4 regions of the Leclercia sp. W6 genome follow, and region 1 is predicted to be linked to each of the others. Evidence: predicted binding sites of a transcription regulator. Region 1 holds the regulator's gene; each other region holds the start of a gene.

Region 1 (5,158 bases):
GAGTCCCAGTTGCAGGGTGTTCTGCAGCGCCGCCGCGCTGCCGGTCGCCTGCGGGAAGGGACGCAGCGCCTGCGCCACGACGATAGGGTAGATGGCACCGTTCGCCACTGCCATCAGGCAGAAGGGGGCCAGCAGCGCCGCCAGGCTGACGCCCGGGATAAACCCGACCGCCCAGGTGCCGATCACGCTGACGGCAAACAGGCCCAGCAGCCACGGCAGCATTTGGTGACCCTGCCATTTTTGCAGCGCGGCGCGGCAGCCATAACCCCCAATCAGGAAGGCGATGGTCTGCGGCACATAGCTCAGGCCAATTACCGCCGGGCTGTAGCCCATCTCGTTGAGGATAAACGGCGAGCCGGTCAGCCAGGCGAAGAAGCTGGCAGAACAGGCAGCGTAGATCAGCACGTTACCGCGGTAGATGCGGGAGCGAAGCAGGGTAAAGAAGGTCACGCGGGAGGTTGGCTGCGCCTCTTTTACCGTCACTGGCTTCAGGAAAAAGGCCGGGATCATCAGCACCAGGGTAATGGCAAACAGCACCGCAAAAATGGCCTGCCAGCTGAAATGGGCGAGGATCCAGCTACCGAGCAGCGGTGCCAGCGCCGGCGACAAGCCAACCAGCGGCATGATGGTGGCGAAAATGCGGTTGGTTCGCGATGCCGGGTAGTAATCGGTCACCAGCGCCTGCCATGTCACCGCCGCGGCGCAGACGCCCACCGCCTGGATGAAGCGTAGCACCAGCAGCCAGGTGGCGTCGCGTACCCACAGCATGCCGAGGCAGCCGAATGCAAAGATGGCTAAGCCAGCCAGCAGCACCGGCTTGCGTCCGAAGCGATCAGACATCGGTCCCCAGAGCAGCTGCGCGAAGGCAAAACCGGCCAGGAAGAGGCTCAGGCTGGCGCTGATGGCGGCAGCCGGGGTTTGCAGATCCGCCTGCATGATGGCGAACGCAGGCAGATACATATCGGTGGCGAGAAAGCCCAGCACGCTCAGGCCGCCGAGCCAGACTAAAAATCCTTTCCCGGGTTGCATTGTTTTATTGTCCTTATGGATGCAGGTTTAGGTAGCCGCTGAGTGTAGGCAGTGCAATCCCGCTTGTGAAACGCTAATATTTGGCGGTTGCATTCAAATTTTTTGCAGGCAGAAAATGTGGTCAGAATATTCCCTTGAAGTGGTGGATGCCGTTGCGCGTAACGGCAGCTTCAGCGGCGCAGCGCAGGAGTTACATCGCGTCCCGTCAGCCATCAGCTATACGGTGCGTCAGCTTGAGGAGTGGCTGGCGGTGCCGCTGTTTGAACGGCGTCACCGTGATGTGGAGCTGACGCCTGCCGGGCTGTGGTTTCTGAAGGAGGGGCGCTCTGTTATCAAAAAAATGCAGATCACCCGCGAACAGTGTCAGCAGATCGCCAACGGCTGGCGCGGGCATATCTCCATTGCGGTGGATAACATTGTACGTCCCGAGCGCACCCGTCAGATGATTGTCGACTTTTATCGCCACTTCGCTGACGTTGAGCTGCGCGTCTCCCAGGAGGTCTTTAACGGTGTCTGGGATGCGCTGGCGGACGGCAGGGTGGAGATGGCGATCGGCGCGACCCAGGCGATACCGGTGGGGGGACGCTACGCGTTTCGCGATATGGGGATGCTAAGCTGGGTCTGCGTGGTGGCCAGCCACCATCCGCTGGCCGCGCTTCCCGGCCCGCTCAGCGATGACACTCTGCGCAACTGGCCGTCGCTGGTGCGGGAAGATACCTCCCGCTCGCTGCCGAAACGGATCACCTGGCTGCTGGATAACCAGCGGCGGATCGTCACCCCGGACTGGGAATCCTCTGCGACCTGCCTGTCTGCCGGGCTGTGCGTGGGGATGGTGCCGGTCCATTTTGCCCGGCCGTGGATAGACAGTGGCAAATGGGTGGCGCTGTCGCTGGAAAACCCCTTCCCGGATGCGGCCTGCTGCCTCACCTGGCAACAAAACGACATGTCACCGGCGCTGGCGTGGCTGCTGGATTATCTGGGGGACAGTGAAACGATGAACAGGGAGTGGCTGCGGGAGCCAGAGGTACTGGCTCCCTGAGCGGATCAACGGCGGTAGTCGCGGAACGGGCCATCGGCGACAGAGCGGCGTTCGATCAAACGCGGATGCACTTCAATAGACTGCGACTCTTCACGTTTGTTGACGATACGGTCGAGCAGCATGTTGAAGGCGGTCTCGCCCAGCGAATCTTTTGGCTGGTGGATGGTGGTCAGCGCCGGGGTGAAGAAACGGGCGTTGCGCACGTTATCATACCCGATCAGCGAAACGTCCTGCGGCACGCGCAGCCCCATCTCGTCAGCGGCACACAGGGCACCCATCGCCATCACATCCCCGCCGCAGAAAATAGCGGTTGGACGCGGCGTCTGGGAGAGGATCTGCTGCATGGCGCGATAGCCGGACTCCGGCTCAAAGTCGCCCTGGACGATCCAGTTTTCTGGCACCGTGATTAAGGCCTCTTCCATCGCTTTCATAAAACCGGCCAGACGACCGGCGCCGGTGTTGCGCTCCAGCGCCCCCGGGATGACGCCGATATCGCGATGACCGCGTTCGATCAGATAACGTCCGGCCATGTAGCCACCTTCAAAGGCGTTATCAATGACCGAGTCGGTGAAGTCGGCTTTCGCTTCGCCCCAGTCCATCACCACCATCGGAATGTTGCGATACTCTTCCAGCATCTTCAGCAGCGGCTCCGGATATTCCGAGCACATCACCAGCAGGCCGTCGACGCGCTTTTGCGCCATCATCGACAGATAGGCCCGCTGCTTCTCCAGGCTGTTCCAGGCGTTGCCGAGGATCAGGGTGTAACCTTTCTGGAAGCAGTTTTTCTCTACCGCTTCAATAATTTCTGCGAAGTAGGGGGCTTCGCTGCTGGTCGCCAGCAGGCCGATCGATTTGGTGTGGTTCACCTTCAGACTACGGGCGACGGCGCTCGGAGAATAGTGCAGCTCTTTGATCGCTGCCCAGACGTTGTTACGCGTCTCTTCCGCCACAAAGCGGGTTTTGTTAATAACATGTGATACGGTTGTAGTGGAAACGTTTGCGCGTTTCGCTACGTCTTTAATTGTTGCCATCAGATGTCACTCCAGACCATATCTTAAGCTCCTGAAAAACCAATAGGTAAACGTTTGCCTTCACTCGCCCTAATTGCGCAATTTGAATTGCGGTACGCCGGGAAAACGACACAGGACGTCAGGAGGGGGTCAATGGCCGGTACGCTAATAAATTTAGCGTGGAATTTTGGCTGATCTTGACCAAAAGGGGAAGAGTAAAAATCGATATCATTCTAAATCCAGCAAGATTTTTACCCTGAACTGTGCAAAAATGAGCAAGCTCACTCTTCGTAGGGTGATTAAAAGGAGAAAAATTGATGAGTACCGATCTTAAGTTTTCGCTGATTACCACCGTTATTGTTCTGGGTCTGATCGTTGCCAGCGGTCTGACGGCTGCGCTGCACTGATATTTGTGAGGGAGCTCATGCTCCCTCGTCTCCCTTCTGCTATTGTTACGCTTCCTGCAAAAATCTTTTGCCAAATTGTTAACTTCTCATTTTTTGTGATTGATGTCATGCTTTCGCCTTCATTGTTCTGTGTCGCCTGACGACACGGTATCCGGAGTTGAAGTATGAAAATCAATTTTCCGCTGCTGGCCCTGGCCATTGGCGCATTTGGCATCGGCACCACCGAGTTTTCTCCAATGGGACTGCTACCGGTTATCGCCCGGGGTGTGGATGTCTCTATTCCTGCTGCGGGCATGTTAATCAGTGCTTACGCTATCGGGGTAATGGTAGGAGCGCCGCTGATGACCTTGCTGCTTTCCCATCGCGGCCGTCGTAATGCGCTGATCTTCCTGATGGCGATTTTTACCGTCGGCAACGTGCTGTCGGCGCTCTCCCCGGATTACACCACCCTGATGCTGTCGCGTATTTTGACCAGCCTTAATCACGGCGCCTTCTTTGGCCTCGGGTCGGTGGTCGCCGCAAGCGTGGTGCCGAAGCATAAACAGGCCAGCGCCGTAGCAACCATGTTTATGGGGCTCACCATCGCCAATATTGGCGGCGTACCTGCCGCAACGTGGATGGGCGAAGCTATCGGCTGGCGGATGTCCTTCCTGGCGACGGCGCTTCTGGGCGTGGTCTCGATGGTCGCGCTCTTCTTCTCCCTCCCAGCGGGCGGCGCGGGCGAAAAGCCGGAGGTGCGCAAGGAGCTGGCAGTGCTGATGCGCCCGCAGGTGCTTTCCGCCTTGCTGACCACGGTGCTGGGCGCCGGAGCGATGTTCACCCTCTATACCTACATTGCGCCCGTTCTGCATGACATTAACCAGGCGACACCTGTTTTTGTTACCGCGATGCTGGTGCTGATTGGCGTCGGTTTCTCGCTCGGCAACTTCCTGGGCGGCAAGCTGGCGGACCGCTCCGTAAGCGGTACCCTGAAAGGCTTTTTAATGCTGCTGATCGCGATTATGTTGGCGATCCCGTGGCTGGCACGTAATGAAGTGGGGGCGGCGTTCGCGATGGTGGTTTGGGGGATGGCGACCTTTGCGGTGGTACCGCCGCTGCAAATGCGCGTGATGCGCGTGGCAAGCGATGCGCCAGGGTTGTCCTCTTCCGTCAATATTGGGGCGTTTAACCTGGGGAATGCGCTGGGTGCGGCGGCAGGTGGTGCGGTGATCTCCGGCGGGCTGGGGTACAGCTTTGTTCCGGTGATGGGGGCCATCATTGCCGCGCTGGGGCTTCTGCTGGTGCTAATGGCCGACAGAAAACAACCTGAACCGGTTTGCGCCGCCGAATAACACCAAAAAGCAGAAGGCCCGGCCTTCTGCTTTTTTCGTTATGCTGCGAAGTTCTTCGCAACAAATTCCCAGTTTACCAGCGCCCAAAAGTGCTCAAGGTAGTTCGGGCGCGCATTACGGTAATCGATGTAGTAAGCGTGTTCCCATACATCCACCGTTAACAGCGGGGTAGCGTTGCTGGTCAACGGCGTGCCCGCATTGGACGTGGAAACGATGGCCAGTTTCCCGTCCGCCTCTTTCACCAGCCAGGTCCAGCCCGCGCCAAAGTTTTTCACCGCGGCGTCGGTAAACTTCGCTTTAAATTCCGCAAAGCTGCCAAAGGTGGCGGTGATGGCGTCAGCC
Region 2 (5,158 bases), 1.3 Mb from region 1:
CGCCACCACGTCCACGCCCTTCTCACGCCAGTTAGCGTTCGCATAGCCTTCCTGCGTTGAGCCCTGCAGTACGCCAACATGCTTGCCTTTCAGCGAGTCAATGGTTGGCTGGACTGGGGAGCCTTTCGCCGCAATCAGACGTGAATCCGCCGCGTAGAGCTTCTCAGAGAAGGCGATCTCCTGCTGACGCTTTTCAGTAATCGAGAGCGAGGAGATGATCGCGTCAATCTTCTTGGCTTTCAGAGACGGGATCAGCGCGTCAAAGTCGCTGCCCACCCAGGTACATTTCACGGACATGCGTTTGCACATCTCATTTCCCAGGTCGATATCAAATCCAACGAAATCCCCCTTCGCATCTTTCGATGAGAACGGGGCATAGGTTGCGTCTGTACCGATACGTACGTTCTGTGGGAGCGCCGCAAAGCTGCTTGCTGCAGCGCTTAATCCCACCAGCAAAGACAGAGCCAGAACCGTCTTCTTCATACATTACCCTCAAGTGTCGTGATTTTCTTATGTAATAGATTGTGTTGTGTGTTGTTGCAGGCAATCTCTTGCAGGTCTTATGCCACATTGCACATAACGCAAAATTACGGCGTTAAATATGTTAATGAAAGGTTGCAGGATTGCCTTAATGGTGAAAGATAGCAGGTCTGCCAAACGAACCGCAGTGCCTGGAAAGGAAAAAAGGGATTAAATGTTGAGGATATGATCGCTGTTGCAGAATTGCCCTGAAACAGGGCATGTTGCGGTGAGCTGCACTCTGGCAGAACAGCTTTACCGTCAGGCGCCCTGCCAGCGGGTAAAGAGATCGTCCGGCAGGTCAATGTCGAACTGATCGAGCACCCGGTTCACGGTCTGATTAATCACATCATCCAGGCTTTGCGGACGGTGATAAAACGCCGGCACCGGCGGCATGATCACCGCCCCCAGTTCAGCGGCCTGGGTCATCAGGCGCAGATGGCCCAGATGCAGCGGGGTTTCACGCACGCACAATACCAGCGGACGACGCTCTTTTAATATCACATCGGCCGCGCGGGTCACCAGCGTATCGGTATAGCTGTTGACGATACCGGAGAGAGTTTTGATGGAACAAGGCAGGATCACCATGCCCGCCGTTTTAAACGACCCGGAGGAGATGCTGGCGGCGATATCGCGGGCATCATGCACCACATCGGCCAGCGCCTGAACGTCACGCAGGGAGTAATCGGTTTCGAGAGAGAGGGTCTGACGCGCAGCCTGGCTCATTACCAGATGGGTTTCAACCTCGGCGACGTCGCGCAATACCTGCAACAAACGGACACCGTAAATCGCGCCGCTGGCCCCTGAGATCCCTACAATTAATCGTTTCATGATGTTCGCCCTTGCTGTTACAGGGCTGACTGTGCAGGATTTTGGCGGGAGTTGCAAGCGAGGGCAGATGCCCTCGCTTGCGATAGTGCTTAACCTTCGTTATGCATCTCTAAACTTTCGAGATCGTTCGCCAGCTGGACGGCTTTCGCGTCGTCGTTGCGCAGCGAATCGAGGTAGTCCAGGTAGCCCTGATCCACATCTTTGGTTACGTAGATACCGTTAAACACCGAGCACTCGAACTGCTGAATATCCGGGTTCTCGGCGCGCACCGCGTCGATCAGATCGTTCAGATCCTGGAAAATCAGGCCGTCGGCACCGATGATCTGGCGGATCTCATCCACTTCACGACCGTGGGCAATCAGCTCGTTGGCGGTAGGCATATCGATGCCATACACGTTCGGGAAGCGAATCTCCGGTGCCGCAGAGGCCAGATAGACCTTCTTCGCACCCGCTTCACGGGCCATCTCGATAATCTGCTCTGAGGTGGTGCCACGCACGATGGAGTCATCCACCAGCAGCACGTTCTTGTCGCGGAACTCAGCGCGGTTGGCGTTCAGCTTGCGGCGCACCGATTTACGGCGCAGCTGCTGGCCCGGCATGATAAAGGTACGGCCAACGTAGCGGTTCTTCACGAATCCCTGGCGGTAAGGTTTACCCAGAATACGCGCCATCTCCAGGGCGATATCGCAGGAGGTTTCCGGGATAGGGATCACCACGTCGATATCCAGGTCTTCCCACTCACGGGCAATCTTTTCGCCGAGCTTGGTTCCCATATTCACACGGGCGCTGTAGACGGAGATCTTGTCGATGAAGGAGTCCGGACGGGCGAAGTAGACATATTCGAACAGGCACGGATTGCTGACCGGGTTTTCCGCACACTGACGAGTAAACAGCTGGCCTTTCTCGGTGATGTAAACCGCTTCGCCAGGTGCGACGTCACGCAGGAACTCAAAGCCCAGGGTATCCAGCGCCACGCTTTCGGAGGCCACCATATACTCGGTGCGGCCGTCGCCAATATCGCGCTTGCCCAGCACCAGCGGGCGGATGCCGTTAGGATCGCGGAAGGCAACCATACCGTGGCCGATAATCATCGCGACGCAGGCATAAGCGCCACGGATCAGACGGTTAGTGGCGGCTACCGCGGCAAAAATGTTGTCAGCTTCCAGCGGATAGTGACGGAAGTTATCCAGCTCGCTGGCAAAGACGTTGAGCAGGATTTCAGAATCAGAAGTGGTGTTAATGTGACGACGCTTCTCTTCAAACAGCTTCTTACGCAGCTCGTGAGCATTGGTCAGGTTGCCGTTGTGGGCAAGCGTAATGCCATACGGCGAGTTAACGTAGAACGGCTGAGCTTCAGAGGCGCTGGAACTGCCAGCAGTCGGGTAACGAACGTGACCAATACCCATGTTGCCTTGAAGACGCTGCATATGGCGGGCTTCGAACACATCGTTTACCAGGCCGTTGGCCTTACGTAAACGGAAGCAGTTGTGTGCATCAATGGTGATGATACCCGCAGCATCCTGCCCACGGTGCTGAAGCACCGATAATGCGTCATAAATAGACTGGTTTACCGGCATGAAACCGGCGATACCGACAATACCGCACATTCGTCATTTCCTCGTTAAGCCACATCTCAGGGTTTATGCCCTGGGCAAAAAACTCGACGAGCTTTGCAGATAGTCAAAGAACCATCTGATGATGAAGCTGAACTGCGGGATAAGCTGCGATTTCTGCCAGTCTTCACTTTTTGAGAACCCGGTAAAGGTATCAAGGAAGAACAGTATCGCGGCAACAATCAGCGCGCCTCGCAATGCCCCGAAACAGATCCCCAGCACCCTGTCCGTTCCTGACAACCCGGTTTTCTCAACCAGCTGACCAATCACGTAGTTAACAATGGCGCCGACAATCAGCGTCGCGATAAACAGCACCGCGATGGCAATCCCATTTCGAACCAGTTCATCTTCAAAGCCCGTGAACCAGACAGACAGGTAAGTGTAGTAATGACTGGCAACAAAGAAGGCACAGCCCCAGGTTACCAGCGATAACGCTTCACGAACAAAGCCACGGATCAGGCTAACCAGACAGGAAAAACCTATCACCGCAATGATGGCGTAATCAATCCAGACCATATGTGTCCCACGATCAAACGCCCTGTCATCCAGTTCGGGGCGAATTCTAACAGAAAAAGAAAACGTTTGCGTAGGGATTTCCTTCCCGCGCGTAAATAAAAAAAGCGCTGAAAAAATATTCAGCGCCCCAGGCGGGTTACCTTCTCAGGCAATCTGCTGCGCCTGTTTTTGCCTTATCCCGTAAGTGAGGGAAACCCTCAATTCACGCTGTAGTTCATCACCACGCCGCTCAAACCCGAGAGTTTATTCAGCTCTCCAAGCGATCCCTTCAGCTTGTCTCTCGACGCATCCGGCCCTACGAGAATACGGGTGATTTTACCCTGTACCGGTGTGGTAGGTGAAGTGTAAACGCGATACCCCGCGCCACGGAGTTTAGCCACCACCTCGTTGACCTTATCGGCGTTTTTCAGGGCACCGAGCTGCACAACGTAGGCTTTGCCGGTCGGGGCCGGTTTTTCTTCTGCCGCCGGTTTGGCCGGTGGGGTTTCTGTCGCCGCTGCCAGCTGCTGGCTGGTGTTATCGCGCTGCGGCTTCTCAACCGGTTTCGGTTTTTGCACCGGTTTTGGCGCGTACTGCTCTACCGGCGCCGGAACGGGATCCAGCTCGTTGTTGTTTCCGGCTGCCAGACGCGCCGGATCTAAGGATGGCGCCGCGGCATCGCCTGCGCGTACCTCTTCAGCTGCCCCTTCTGGTGGCTGTGCAGGCAGAGCCTGTGTTGCCGCCGGAAGCATGTCCGGCTCATCCCGATCGCCCGGTTTCGGCACCAGCGGGATCGCCGCAAACTCATCCTGATAATGTTTTTTCTGTCCATCAAGCAGCCCGGGGAGAATAATCACCCCCAGCGCCACCAGCACAATGGTGCCTGCTAAACGGTTCTGAAACTTACTTGCCACCGGTTCTCCCCGTATCCATTACGTCCATGACATGTGCCACCGTGTGGAACGAACCACACACCAGCACGGTAGCTTCTGGTCTGGCATCGGCCATCGCCGCCCGCCAGGCCTGCGCCACGCTATCAAAGCGCTGCCCTGCGCCGAGATGCGCCATCAACTGTTCGGCAGTCGCCCCGCGTGGGCCTTCCAGAGGGGCACAATACCAGCTATCGACCACACTCTCCATGCAGGCCAGCGTGCCGCCAATATCTTTATCATGAAGCATACCGATAACCGCCAGCACACGCCCGGTTTTTGGCAACGATTTGAGACGTCCTGCGAGATACGCCGCGGCATGGGGGTTATGCGCCACATCCAGAATCAGACGCGGTGATTCGCTGACTATCTGGAAACGCCCCGGCAGAATCGCATGCTGAATGCCGTCGCGCATCGCCTGCTCCTCTACCGCCAGACCACTGGCGCGCAGTGCGGCCAGCGCCGTGGCGGCATTTGGCTGCGGTACCTGGGGCAGCGGCAGGTTATCCAGCGCGCCCGCTGCATCTTCAAAGCGCCAGCCGCTTTCCGTCACGCTGTAGCGCCAGTCGACATCACGGCGCTGCAACAGCGCCCCTTTCTCCTGCGCCACGTCAGCAATGGTGTGCGGCATATCGGGTTCGCCGACGATAGCCGGTTTGCCCGGGCGGAAAATACCGGCTTTTTCACGGCCAATGCTCTCGCGATCGGGCCCCAGCCAGTCAGTATGATCCAGCGCGATGCTGGTGATTACCGCCACATCCGGGTCGACAA
Region 3 (5,158 bases), 1.8 Mb from region 1:
CGCAGCTCCTGCTCAGTAGGCTGACGTTTGGTGACGACACGCAGATCTTTCTCGCTGACCATGCCCAGGTCACGATCCTGAACCAGCAGGCCACCGTTCACACGCTTGAAGTCGAGGCCCGGAACGCGTTCTGCCCACTGACCGCAGACCAGCATGCGCACGTTCTGTTTTGCCGCGGTGATTTTCAGGGCGTCTTCGGTGGCCGAAGGGGCGATGATCACCTCCACAAACTGGCGGGAGATAATCGCCTGGGCGGTTTCGGCATCCAGCTCGCGGTTAAACGCGATAATGCCGCCAAACGCTGAGGTCGGGTCAGTTTTGTACGCACGATCGTATGCATCCAGAATAGAGGTGCTGACCGCCACGCCGCATGGGTTCGCGTGCTTCACGATAACGCAGGCGGGCTCGCTGAACTCTTTCACGCACTCCAGCGCCGCGTCGGTATCCGCAATGTTGTTATAGGAGAGCGCTTTACCCTGCACCTGCTGCGCAGTAGCAACGGAGGCTTCTTTAACCTCTTCCTCTATATAGAAGGCAGCCTGCTGGTGGCTGTTTTCGCCGTAGCGCATATCCTGCTTCTTAATGAAGTTCAGGTTTAAGGTGCGAGAGAAGCGGCCGGAAGGTTCATTGCTTTCACCATGATAGGAAGGCACCAGGCTACCGAAGTAGTTGGCGATCATGCTGTCGTAGGCGGCGGTATGTTCGAACGCTTTAATGGCCAGATCAAAACGGGTCTCGAGATTCAGTGAGCCTTCGTTGGCATCCATCTCTTTAATAATGGCGTCGTAGTCGCTGCTCTTCACCACGATGGCCACATCTTTATGGTTCTTGGCGGCGGAGCGCACCATGGTCGGGCCGCCGATATCGATATTTTCCACCGCATCTTCCAGCGAGCAGCCTTCACGGGCAACGGTCTGGGCGAATGGGTAAAGGTTAACAACCACCATGTCGATTGGCGCAATCCCGTGCTGATCCATAATGCCGTCATCCTGACCGCGACGACCCAGAATGCCGCCGTGGACTTTCGGGTGCAGGGTTTTGACGCGTCCATCCATCATTTCCGGGAAACCGGTGTAATCGGACACTTCGGTTACCGGCAGGCCTTTCTCTGCTAACAGGCGAGCGGTACCGCCAGTGGACAGCAGCTCCACACCACGTGCAGAAAGTGCCTGAGCGAATTCAACGATACCGGCTTTATCAGAAACACTGAGCAGAGCGCGGCGGACTGGACGACGTTGTTGCATGGTAAATCCCCTGGATTTGACGATTACAGAGAGCGTTAGGTGAATTTTCCCGATAAAAACTCAACTAACACACCTGGCGGGGCGCTTTATTTAGCGCGAGCATTTTAACGAAAACGTTTGCGCAACGCTCGCACATTTTCACTTTTTCGTCACGTTGTGGATAAGTCTGTGTGTAATCAGGTATAAGGCGGGCTTTTGCTGGGGAATGCAGCAGTCAGTCATTTTTATGACATTTAAGGGTTGCGGGCGCCGGAGAACTCCCTATAATGCGCCTCCATCGACACGGCGGATGTGAATCACTTCACACTAACAGCCGGGCCGGTTGAGGAGAAAAGCGAAAATAATCGCTTGACTCTGAAAGAGGAAAGCGTAATATACGCCACCTCGCAACGGTGAGCGAAAGCCGCGTTGCACTGCTCTTTAACAATTTATCAGACAATCTGTGTGGGCACTCAAAGTGACATGGATTCTTAATGTCCTAGGACAATAAATGAATACCAAGTCTCTGAGTGAACACGTAATTCATTACGAAGTTTAATTCACGAGCATCAAACTTAAATTGAAGAGTTTGATCATGGCTCAGATTGAACGCTGGCGGCAGGCCTAACACATGCAAGTCGAACGGTAGCACAGAGAGCTTGCTCTCGGGTGACGAGTGGCGGACGGGTGAGTAATGTCTGGGAAACTGCCTGATGGAGGGGGATAACTACTGGAAACGGTAGCTAATACCGCATAACGTCGCAAGACCAAAGAGGGGGACCTTCGGGCCTCTTGCCATCGGATGTGCCCAGATGGGATTAGCTAGTAGGTGGGGTAATGGCTCACCTAGGCGACGATCCCTAGCTGGTCTGAGAGGATGACCAGCCACACTGGAACTGAGACACGGTCCAGACTCCTACGGGAGGCAGCAGTGGGGAATATTGCACAATGGGCGCAAGCCTGATGCAGCCATGCCGCGTGTATGAAGAAGGCCTTCGGGTTGTAAAGTACTTTCAGCGAGGAGGAAGGCATTGCGGCTAATAACCGCAGTGATTGACGTTACTCGCAGAAGAAGCACCGGCTAACTCCGTGCCAGCAGCCGCGGTAATACGGAGGGTGCAAGCGTTAATCGGAATTACTGGGCGTAAAGCGCACGCAGGCGGTCTGTTAAGTCAGATGTGAAATCCCGGGCTCAACCTGGGAACTGCATTTGAAACTGGCAGGCTTGAGTCTTGTAGAGGGGGGTAGAATTCCAGGTGTAGCGGTGAAATGCGTAGAGATCTGGAGGAATACCGGTGGCGAAGGCGGCCCCCTGGACAAAGACTGACGCTCAGGTGCGAAAGCGTGGGGAGCAAACAGGATTAGATACCCTGGTAGTCCACGCCGTAAACGATGTCGACTTGGAGGTTGTGCCCTTGAGGCGTGGCTTCCGGAGCTAACGCGTTAAGTCGACCGCCTGGGGAGTACGGCCGCAAGGTTAAAACTCAAATGAATTGACGGGGGCCCGCACAAGCGGTGGAGCATGTGGTTTAATTCGATGCAACGCGAAGAACCTTACCTACTCTTGACATCCAGAGAACTTGCCAGAGATGGCTTGGTGCCTTCGGGAACTCTGAGACAGGTGCTGCATGGCTGTCGTCAGCTCGTGTTGTGAAATGTTGGGTTAAGTCCCGCAACGAGCGCAACCCTTATCCTTTGTTGCCAGCGGTTAGGCCGGGAACTCAAAGGAGACTGCCAGTGATAAACTGGAGGAAGGTGGGGATGACGTCAAGTCATCATGGCCCTTACGAGTAGGGCTACACACGTGCTACAATGGCGCATACAAAGAGAAGCGACCTCGCGAGAGCAAGCGGACCTCATAAAGTGCGTCGTAGTCCGGATTGGAGTCTGCAACTCGACTCCATGAAGTCGGAATCGCTAGTAATCGTAGATCAGAATGCTACGGTGAATACGTTCCCGGGCCTTGTACACACCGCCCGTCACACCATGGGAGTGGGTTGCAAAAGAAGTAGGTAGCTTAACCTTCGGGAGGGCGCTTACCACTTTGTGATTCATGACTGGGGTGAAGTCGTAACAAGGTAACCGTAGGGGAACCTGCGGTTGGATCACCTCCTTACCTTAAAGAACCTGCCTTTGTAGTGCTCACACAGATTGTCTGATGAATGATGAACTTCTGAATGTACTTTTGAGTGCATTAAGAAGTTTTGCTCTTTAAAAATCTGGATCAAGCTGAAAATTGAAACGACACACGTTAAGTGTGTTCGAGTCTCTCAAATTTTCACAACGCGAAGTGAAACAGCTTCGGGTTGTGAGGTTAAGCGACTAAGCGTACACGGTGGATGCCCTGGCAGTCAGAGGCGATGAAGGACGTGCTAATCTGCGAAAAGCGCCGGCGAGGTGATATGAACCCTTGACCCGGCGATGTCCGAATGGGGAAACCCAGTGTGATTCGTCACACTATCGTTAGCTGAATACATAGGTTAACGAGGCGAACCGGGGGAACTGAAACATCTAAGTACCCCGAGGAAAAGAAATCAACCGAGATTCCCCCAGTAGCGGCGAGCGAACGGGGAGCAGCCCGGAGTCTGAATCAGCTTGTGTGTTAGTGGAAGCGTCTGGAAAGTCGCAGGGTACAGGGTGATACTCCCGTACACGAAAGCACACTTGCTGTGAACTCGAAGAGTAGGGCGGGACACGTGGTATCCTGTCTGAATATGGGGGGACCATCCTCCAAGGCTAAATACTCCTGACTGACCGATAGTGAATCAGTACCGTGAGGGAAAGGCGAAAAGAACCCCGGCGAGGGGAGTGAAAAAGAACCTGAAACCGTGTACGTACAAGCAGTGGGAGCACCTTCGGGTGTGACTGCGTACCTTTTGTATAATGGGTCAGCGACTTATATTCTGTAGCAAGGTTAACCGTATAGGGGAGCCGAAGGGAAACCGAGTCTTAACTGGGCGTTAAGTTGCAGGGTATAGACCCGAAACCCGGTGATCTAGCCATGGGCAGGTTGAAGGTTGGGTAACACTAACTGGAGGACCGAACCGACTAATGTTGAAAAATTAGCGGATGACCTGTGGCTGGGGGTGAAAGGCCAATCAAACCGGGAGATAGCTGGTTCTCCCCGAAAGCTATTTAGGTAGCGCCTCGTGAACTCATCTCCGGGGGTAGAGCACTGTTTCGGCTAGGGGGCCATCCCGGCTTACCAACCCGATGCAAACTGCGAATACCGGAGAATGTTATCACGGGAGACACACGGCGGGTGCTAACGTCCGTCGTGAAGAGGGAAACAACCCAGACCGCCAGCTAAGGTCCCAAAGTCATGGTTAAGTGGGAAACGATGTGGGAAGGCACAGACAGCCAGGATGTTGGCTTAGAAGCAGCCATCATTTAAAGAAAGCGTAATAGCTCACTGGTCGAGTCGGCCTGCGCGGAAGATGTAACGGGGCTAAACCATGCACCGAAGCTGCGGCAGCGACACTATGTGTTGTTGGGTAGGGGAGCGTTCTGTAAGCCTGCGAAGGTGTGCTGTGAGGCATGCTGGAGGTATCAGAAGTGCGAATGCTGACATAAGTAACGATAAAGCGGGTGAAAAGCCCGCTCGCCGGAAGACCAAGGGTTCCTGTCCAACGTTAATCGGGGCAGGGTGAGTCGACCCCTAAGGCGAGGCCGAAAGGCGTAGTCGATGGGAAACAGGTTAATATTCCTGTACTCGGTGTTACTGCGAAGGGGGGACGGAGAAGGCTATGTTGGCCGGGCGACGGTTGTCCCGGTTTAAGCATGTAGGCGGAGGTTCCAGGTAAATCCGGTACCTTTTAACGCTGAGGTGTGATGACGAGGCACTACGGTGCTGAAGCAACAAATGCCCTGCTTCCAGGAAAAGCCTCTAAGCATCAGGTAACATCAAATCGTACCCCAAACCGACACAGGTGGTC
Region 4 (5,158 bases), 1.9 Mb from region 1:
GCGGCTTTAACAGATTCCGCTACGGCACAGTCGTCGCCGGCGGTCACGGTCGCGCCCACTTCCGGCAGATCCACGAAGACCATGTCACCTAACAGCTCCTGAGCATGTTCGGTGATCCCAACGGTATAGGTGCCGTCGGCTTCTTTGCGCAGCCACTCGTGTTCTTTGCTGTATTTCAGTTCTGCTGGCACATTGCTCATTGAATTTCTCCTGATAAAAATAATTAGGCGACCGGTTTACCGGCGCGAACAAAAATCGGTTTGGTCACGCGGACCGGCATTTCGCGGTTGCGGATCTGCACCACGGCCGTCTCGCCAATGCCCGCCGGCACACGCGCCAGCGCAATACTGTAACCCAGCGTCGGGGAGAAGGTGCCGCTGGTGATAATGCCTTCGCAGTGGTTGCCACTGGCATCGGTGAAACGTACCGGCAGCTCGCCGCGCAGGACGCCTTTCTCGGTCATCACCAGGCCAACCAGCTGTTCGGTGCCCTTCTCGCGCTGCTGTTCCAGCACTTCACGACCGATAAAGTCGCGATCGGCTGGTTCCCAGGCAATGGTCCAGCCCATGTTAGCCGCCAGCGGAGAGACCCCTTCGTCCATCTCCTGGCCATATAAATTCATACCGGCTTCCAGACGCAGCGTATCGCGCGCGCCCAGACCTGCCGGCTTAACGCCCGCTTCCACCAGCGCACGCCAGAAGTCAGCCGCTTTTTCGTTCGGCATCGCAATTTCATAGCCCGCTTCACCGGTGTAGCCGGTGGTCGCCACAAAGAGATCGCCCGCCTGCACGCCAAAGAACGGCTTCATGCCTTCGGTGGCTTTACGCTGTTCGTCATTAAACAGGGAGGCGGCTTTCGCCTGGGCATTTGGTCCCTGCACCGCGATCAGCGACAGGTCGTCACGTACGGTGATGTCGATGCCGTAAGGTTCAGCGTGTTGGGTGATCCAGGAGAGGTCTTTTTCGCGGGTGGCGGAGTTTACAACGAGGCGGAAGAAATCTTCAGAGAGGTAATAGACAATCAGGTCGTCAATAACGCCGCCGGAGGCATTCAGCATGCCGCTATAGAGCGCTTTACCCGGCGTCTTCAGTTTGGCGACGTCGTTTGCCAGCAGATAACGCAGAAACTCCCGGGTGCGGCTGCCGTGCAGATCGACAATGGTCATGTGAGAGACGTCGAACATACCGGCATCGGTGCGCACCGCATGATGCTCATCAATCTGCGAACCGTAATGCAGCGGCATCATCCAGCCATGGAAATCGACCATGCGTGCACCGCATAAGGTGTGTTGTTCATACAAAGGCGTCTGTTGAGCCATCTTATCCTCGTTGAATGAGCTGGGCTGTCTTGCGTTTCATGGCGAAAAATTCACCACGAAACCCGGCATCGGCATCGCTCCCGGACACCGACGCAAACGTTCTCTTTTACCTGAACTTACCACCGAAAACGGTGGTTAACCATAAGGCAAAGTGGGTCATCACATTAGCTTATGGTCAAAAGCCAGCAAAGCGTACAGAATTATTCACTGCAAAAATGCGAATCATTCCGCACAAACGCAAAGGCAATAAGAGAGGATTTAGCAGGGAGTGATATTTACTGCGGAAAAATGCGCGAAATTTCCGTAACATAAAAATAGTCAGATTAGTTAATCTAATGCGAAAAAGGCGGTGAAATTAGATTATTTCAAACGAGGGAGATCCCCCGGCCTACAGGCCGGGAGAATAAAGTGTGATGGAGTTCTAAATTAGCGTAGCCAGTCCGGCAGGTCGTTAAGACCCATCGCCTGACGCAGAAGTTGTGGTTTAACGCCCGGGAGGGTGTCAGCCAGTTTCAGGCCGAGATCGCGCAGCAGTTTTTTCGCCGGGTTGGCACCGGCAAAGAGTTCGCGGAAGCCCTGCATTCCCGCCAGCATCATTGCCGCGCTGTGCTTACGGCTACGCTCGTACCGGCGCAGGTAAAGATGCTGACCGATATCTTTGCCTTCACGATGGAGGCGGCGCAGTTCATTCACCAGCTCGGCGGCATCCATAAAGCCCAGGTTTACCCCCTGCCCGGCCAGCGGATGAATGGTGTGCGCCGCGTCGCCCACCAGCGCCAGACGATGGGCGGCAAACTGGCGCGCATAGCGACCGGTTAACGGGAATACCTGACGCTCGCTTTCGACGGTGCAGAGCCCCAGCCGGTTATCAAAGGCCACGCACAGGGCCTGATTAAATTCTTCGGCTGACGCCTCCTGCATCTGCTGCGCCTTCTCAGGGGAAAGCGACCAGACGATGGAACAGAGATGCGGATCGCTGAGGGGCAGGAAGGCCAGAATGCCGTCGTTATGGAAGATCTGCCGGGCCACCGCCTGGTGCGGTTCCGCCGTCCTGATGGTGGCGACCAGGGCATGATGGCGGTAGTCCCAGTACGTCAGGGGTATGTCGGCTTTGTTGCGCAACCAGGAGTTGGCACCATCGGCCCCGACCACCAGACGCGCGGTCAGCATGTCGCCACTTTGCAGGGTAATAAAGGCATCGTTTTCACCCCAGGCCACCTGCTGCAGCTGCGCGGGGGCGATCAGCGTGACGTCGCTGCACTGCTGCGCTTTCTGCCACAAGGCATGATGGATCACCGCGTTTTCGATGATATGGCCGAGATGGCTGTAGCCCATGCTCTCATCATCGAAAGCGATATGCCCGAAGCTGTCTTTATCCCACACTTCCATGCCGTGATAGCAGCTGGCGCGCTGGGCGATAATCTCTGACCAGACGCCAACGCGGGTCAGCAGCTTTTCACTGGCGGCGTTGATCGCCGAAACGCGTAGCTCAGGCGGCGCATCGGGAGCGACAGGCTGCGGCTGTTTCTGCTCCAGCACCGCCACGCGCAGACCGCTCCCCTGCAGACCGCAGGCCAGCGCCAGTCCTACCATTCCGCCACCGACAATGGCGACATCAACATTCTGCACTTTGTTTACTCCTTAGCGAGCGACCCAACCAAGCGTCCTCTGTGCCAGCACATCACGTGCCGGAATAAATAGTTCCATCGCCATTAACCCGGCGTTACGTCCCGCTACCAGCGGCGCCCAGCGATTGGCAAACAGATGCACCAGCCCGTCGGTTACGCCGATCGTCGCCGCTTTATCTGCCTGGCGACGCTTCTGGTAGTGGCATAACACCGGATATGCCCCGCAATCCTGCTGTTGCGCAAATGCCTGGGCCAGGGTTTCGGCGAGGCTCATGACATCGCGCAGCCCGAGGTTAAAGCCCTGTCCGGCGATGGGATGTAACGTCTGTGCCGCATTGCCCACCAGCGCGACGCGATGGGAGACAGATTGCGACGCCGTGGTTAAGGCCAGGGGATAGACCGAACGCTTGCCCGCATGGGTGATCCGCCCCAGCCGCCAGCCAAAGGCTTTTTGCAGTTCGGTGCAGAAGCGTTCATCAGACCAGCTCTGCACGTCGTCCGCACTCTCCAGCGAATGGCACCAGACCAGCGAGCTGCGCCCCTGCGACATCGGCAGCATAGCCAGCGGGCCATGTTGGGTAAAACGTTCAAAAGCGCGACCACGGTGCGGCTCGGCGGTGGCGACGTTGGCAATCACCGCCAGCTGATGATAGGGCTGCTGTTGCCACTGGATCCCGCACTGCTGGCCGAGCGCCGAACGGGAGCCGTCGGCTGCCACCAGCAGTTGTCCCTCAAGGGTCGTACCATCATCCAGCGTAACGCTGACTGAGGTTTCGCTGCGGGTAAAATGCTCCACGCGCGCCGGGCAATGCAGCGTCACGCCTGGGGCATCCTTTAGCAGACGGAACAGGCGCAGGCCCACATCGTGCAGTTCAACCACCTGCCCCAGCGCATCAATGCGGTAATCCTGTGCCTCGAGAGTAACAAACCCGGCATGACCCCGGTCGCTGACATGAACGGTTTCGATGGCCGTGGCGCAATCGGCAATCGCCTGCCAGATGCCGCTACGCGCGAGCTGCTGGCAGGTGCCCTGCGCCAGGGCGATAGCGCGTCCGTCAAATCCCGGATGGCCCGTCGACTGCGGCGCAACCGCTTCGATAAGATGGATCGGCAGCTTACCCTGGGTCAGGGAAGAGAGGGTCAGCGCCAGCGTCGCTCCCGTCATGCCTCCGCCAACGATGATGATACTCATGCGCGTGCCGCCGCCATCAGCGCCTCGATCTCGTCGGCATTTTTCACCACCGATGCGGTGAGGTTTTCGTTGCCAGTTTCGGTGATAACGATGTCGTCTTCGATACGAATGCCGATGCCGCGATACTCCGCGGGCACATCAGCATCCGGTGCGATATAGAGTCCCGGCTCAACGGTCAGCACCATGCCGGGTTCCAGCACGCGGGAACGTTCCGGGCCATAGGCACCCACATCATGCACATCCAGCCCCAGCCAGTGGCTCAGGCCATGCATAAAGAAGGAACGGTGCGCGTTCTCAGCAATCAGCTGATCGACATCGCCCTGCAGGATACCCAGATCCACCAGTCCGCTGACCATAATGCGCACCACTTCGCCGGTGACTTCCTGAATAGAGGTGCCGGGGCGGAACAGCATCAGCGCAGTGTCCAGCGAGTGCAGAACGATGTCGTAAATGGCGCGTTGGGCTGGGGTAAATTTACCGTTCACCGGGAAGGTACGGGTGATATCCCCGGCATAGCCTTTAAATTCACATCCGGCATCAATCAGCACCAGATCGCCATCCCGCAGTTCGGACTCGTTTTCGGTGTAGTGAAGAATGCAGCCATTTTCACCCCCGCCCACAATGGTGTTGTAGGCCGGATAGCGCGCGCCGTGGCGGGAAAACTCATGATGAATTTCCCCTTCCAGCTGATATTCGAACATCCCCGGACGGCACTTTTCCATCGCCCTTGTATGGGCCAGCGCGCTGATCTCACCCGCACGACGCATCACCTCCAGCTCTTCAGCCGATTTAAACAGGCGCAGTTCATGCACAACGGGACGCCAGTCGGTGATCGTTGCGGGCGCTTTCAGATTTTGCCGGGAGCCTTTACGCAGCTTATCCAGCGCGGCAAAGAGAATCTCGTCGGCATACGCATATTCGCCCTGGGCGTGGTAAACCACATCCAGGCCATTGAGCAGCTGGTAAAGCTGATCGTTGATTTCGCTGAACGCCAGGGCGCGATCCACGCCCAGCTTTTCC

The links. The regulator PurR, encoded in region 1, represses purine synthesis genes. The targets are predictions, from matches to a motif close to CANGCAAACGTTTGCNTG.
Region 2: cvpA (colicin V production protein) is a predicted target of PurR. The motif match lies at 3,535-3,552, and genes of this name have one in related genera.
Region 3: purH (bifunctional phosphoribosylaminoimidazolecarboxamide formyltransferase/IMP cyclohydrolase) is a predicted target of PurR. The motif match lies at 1,351-1,368, and genes of this name have one in related genera.
Region 4: gcvT (glycine cleavage system aminomethyltransferase GcvT) is a predicted target of PurR. The motif match lies at 1,408-1,425, and genes of this name have one in related genera.

What each region holds. Positions count from the first base shown of each region.
Region 1 is NZ_CP031104.1:1,600,325-1,605,482, reverse strand. Features, by position in the region: gene punC (purine nucleoside transporter PunC) at 1-1,029, opposite strand, end outside; gene punR (DNA-binding transcriptional activator PunR) at 1,145-2,068, shown strand; gene purR (HTH-type transcriptional repressor PurR) at 2,074-3,099, opposite strand; gene DVA43_RS07815 (YnhF family membrane protein) at 3,396-3,485, shown strand; gene DVA43_RS07810 (MFS transporter) at 3,650-4,816, shown strand; gene sodB (superoxide dismutase [Fe]) at 4,855-5,158, opposite strand, start outside.
Region 2 is NZ_CP031104.1:310,440-315,597, reverse strand. Features, by position in the region: gene argT (lysine/arginine/ornithine ABC transporter substrate-binding protein ArgT) at 1-483, opposite strand, end outside; gene DVA43_RS01585 (UbiX family flavin prenyltransferase) at 781-1,350, opposite strand; gene purF (amidophosphoribosyltransferase) at 1,440-2,957, opposite strand; gene cvpA (colicin V production protein) at 2,991-3,479, opposite strand; gene dedD (cell division protein DedD) at 3,677-4,372, opposite strand; gene folC (bifunctional tetrahydrofolate synthase/dihydrofolate synthase) at 4,362-5,158, opposite strand, start outside.
Region 3 is NZ_CP031104.1:3,385,070-3,390,227, reverse strand. Features, by position in the region: gene purH (bifunctional phosphoribosylaminoimidazolecarboxamide formyltransferase/IMP cyclohydrolase) at 1-1,244, opposite strand, end outside; rRNA gene DVA43_RS16480 (16S ribosomal RNA) at 1,801-3,339, shown strand; rRNA gene DVA43_RS16475 (23S ribosomal RNA) at 3,536-5,158, shown strand, end outside.
Region 4 is NZ_CP031104.1:4,601,075-4,606,232, reverse strand. Features, by position in the region: gene gcvH (glycine cleavage system protein GcvH) at 1-200, opposite strand, end outside; gene gcvT (glycine cleavage system aminomethyltransferase GcvT) at 224-1,318, opposite strand; gene ubiI (FAD-dependent 2-octaprenylphenol hydroxylase) at 1,745-2,947, opposite strand; gene ubiH (2-octaprenyl-6-methoxyphenyl hydroxylase) at 2,960-4,138, opposite strand; gene pepP (Xaa-Pro aminopeptidase) at 4,135-5,158, opposite strand, start outside.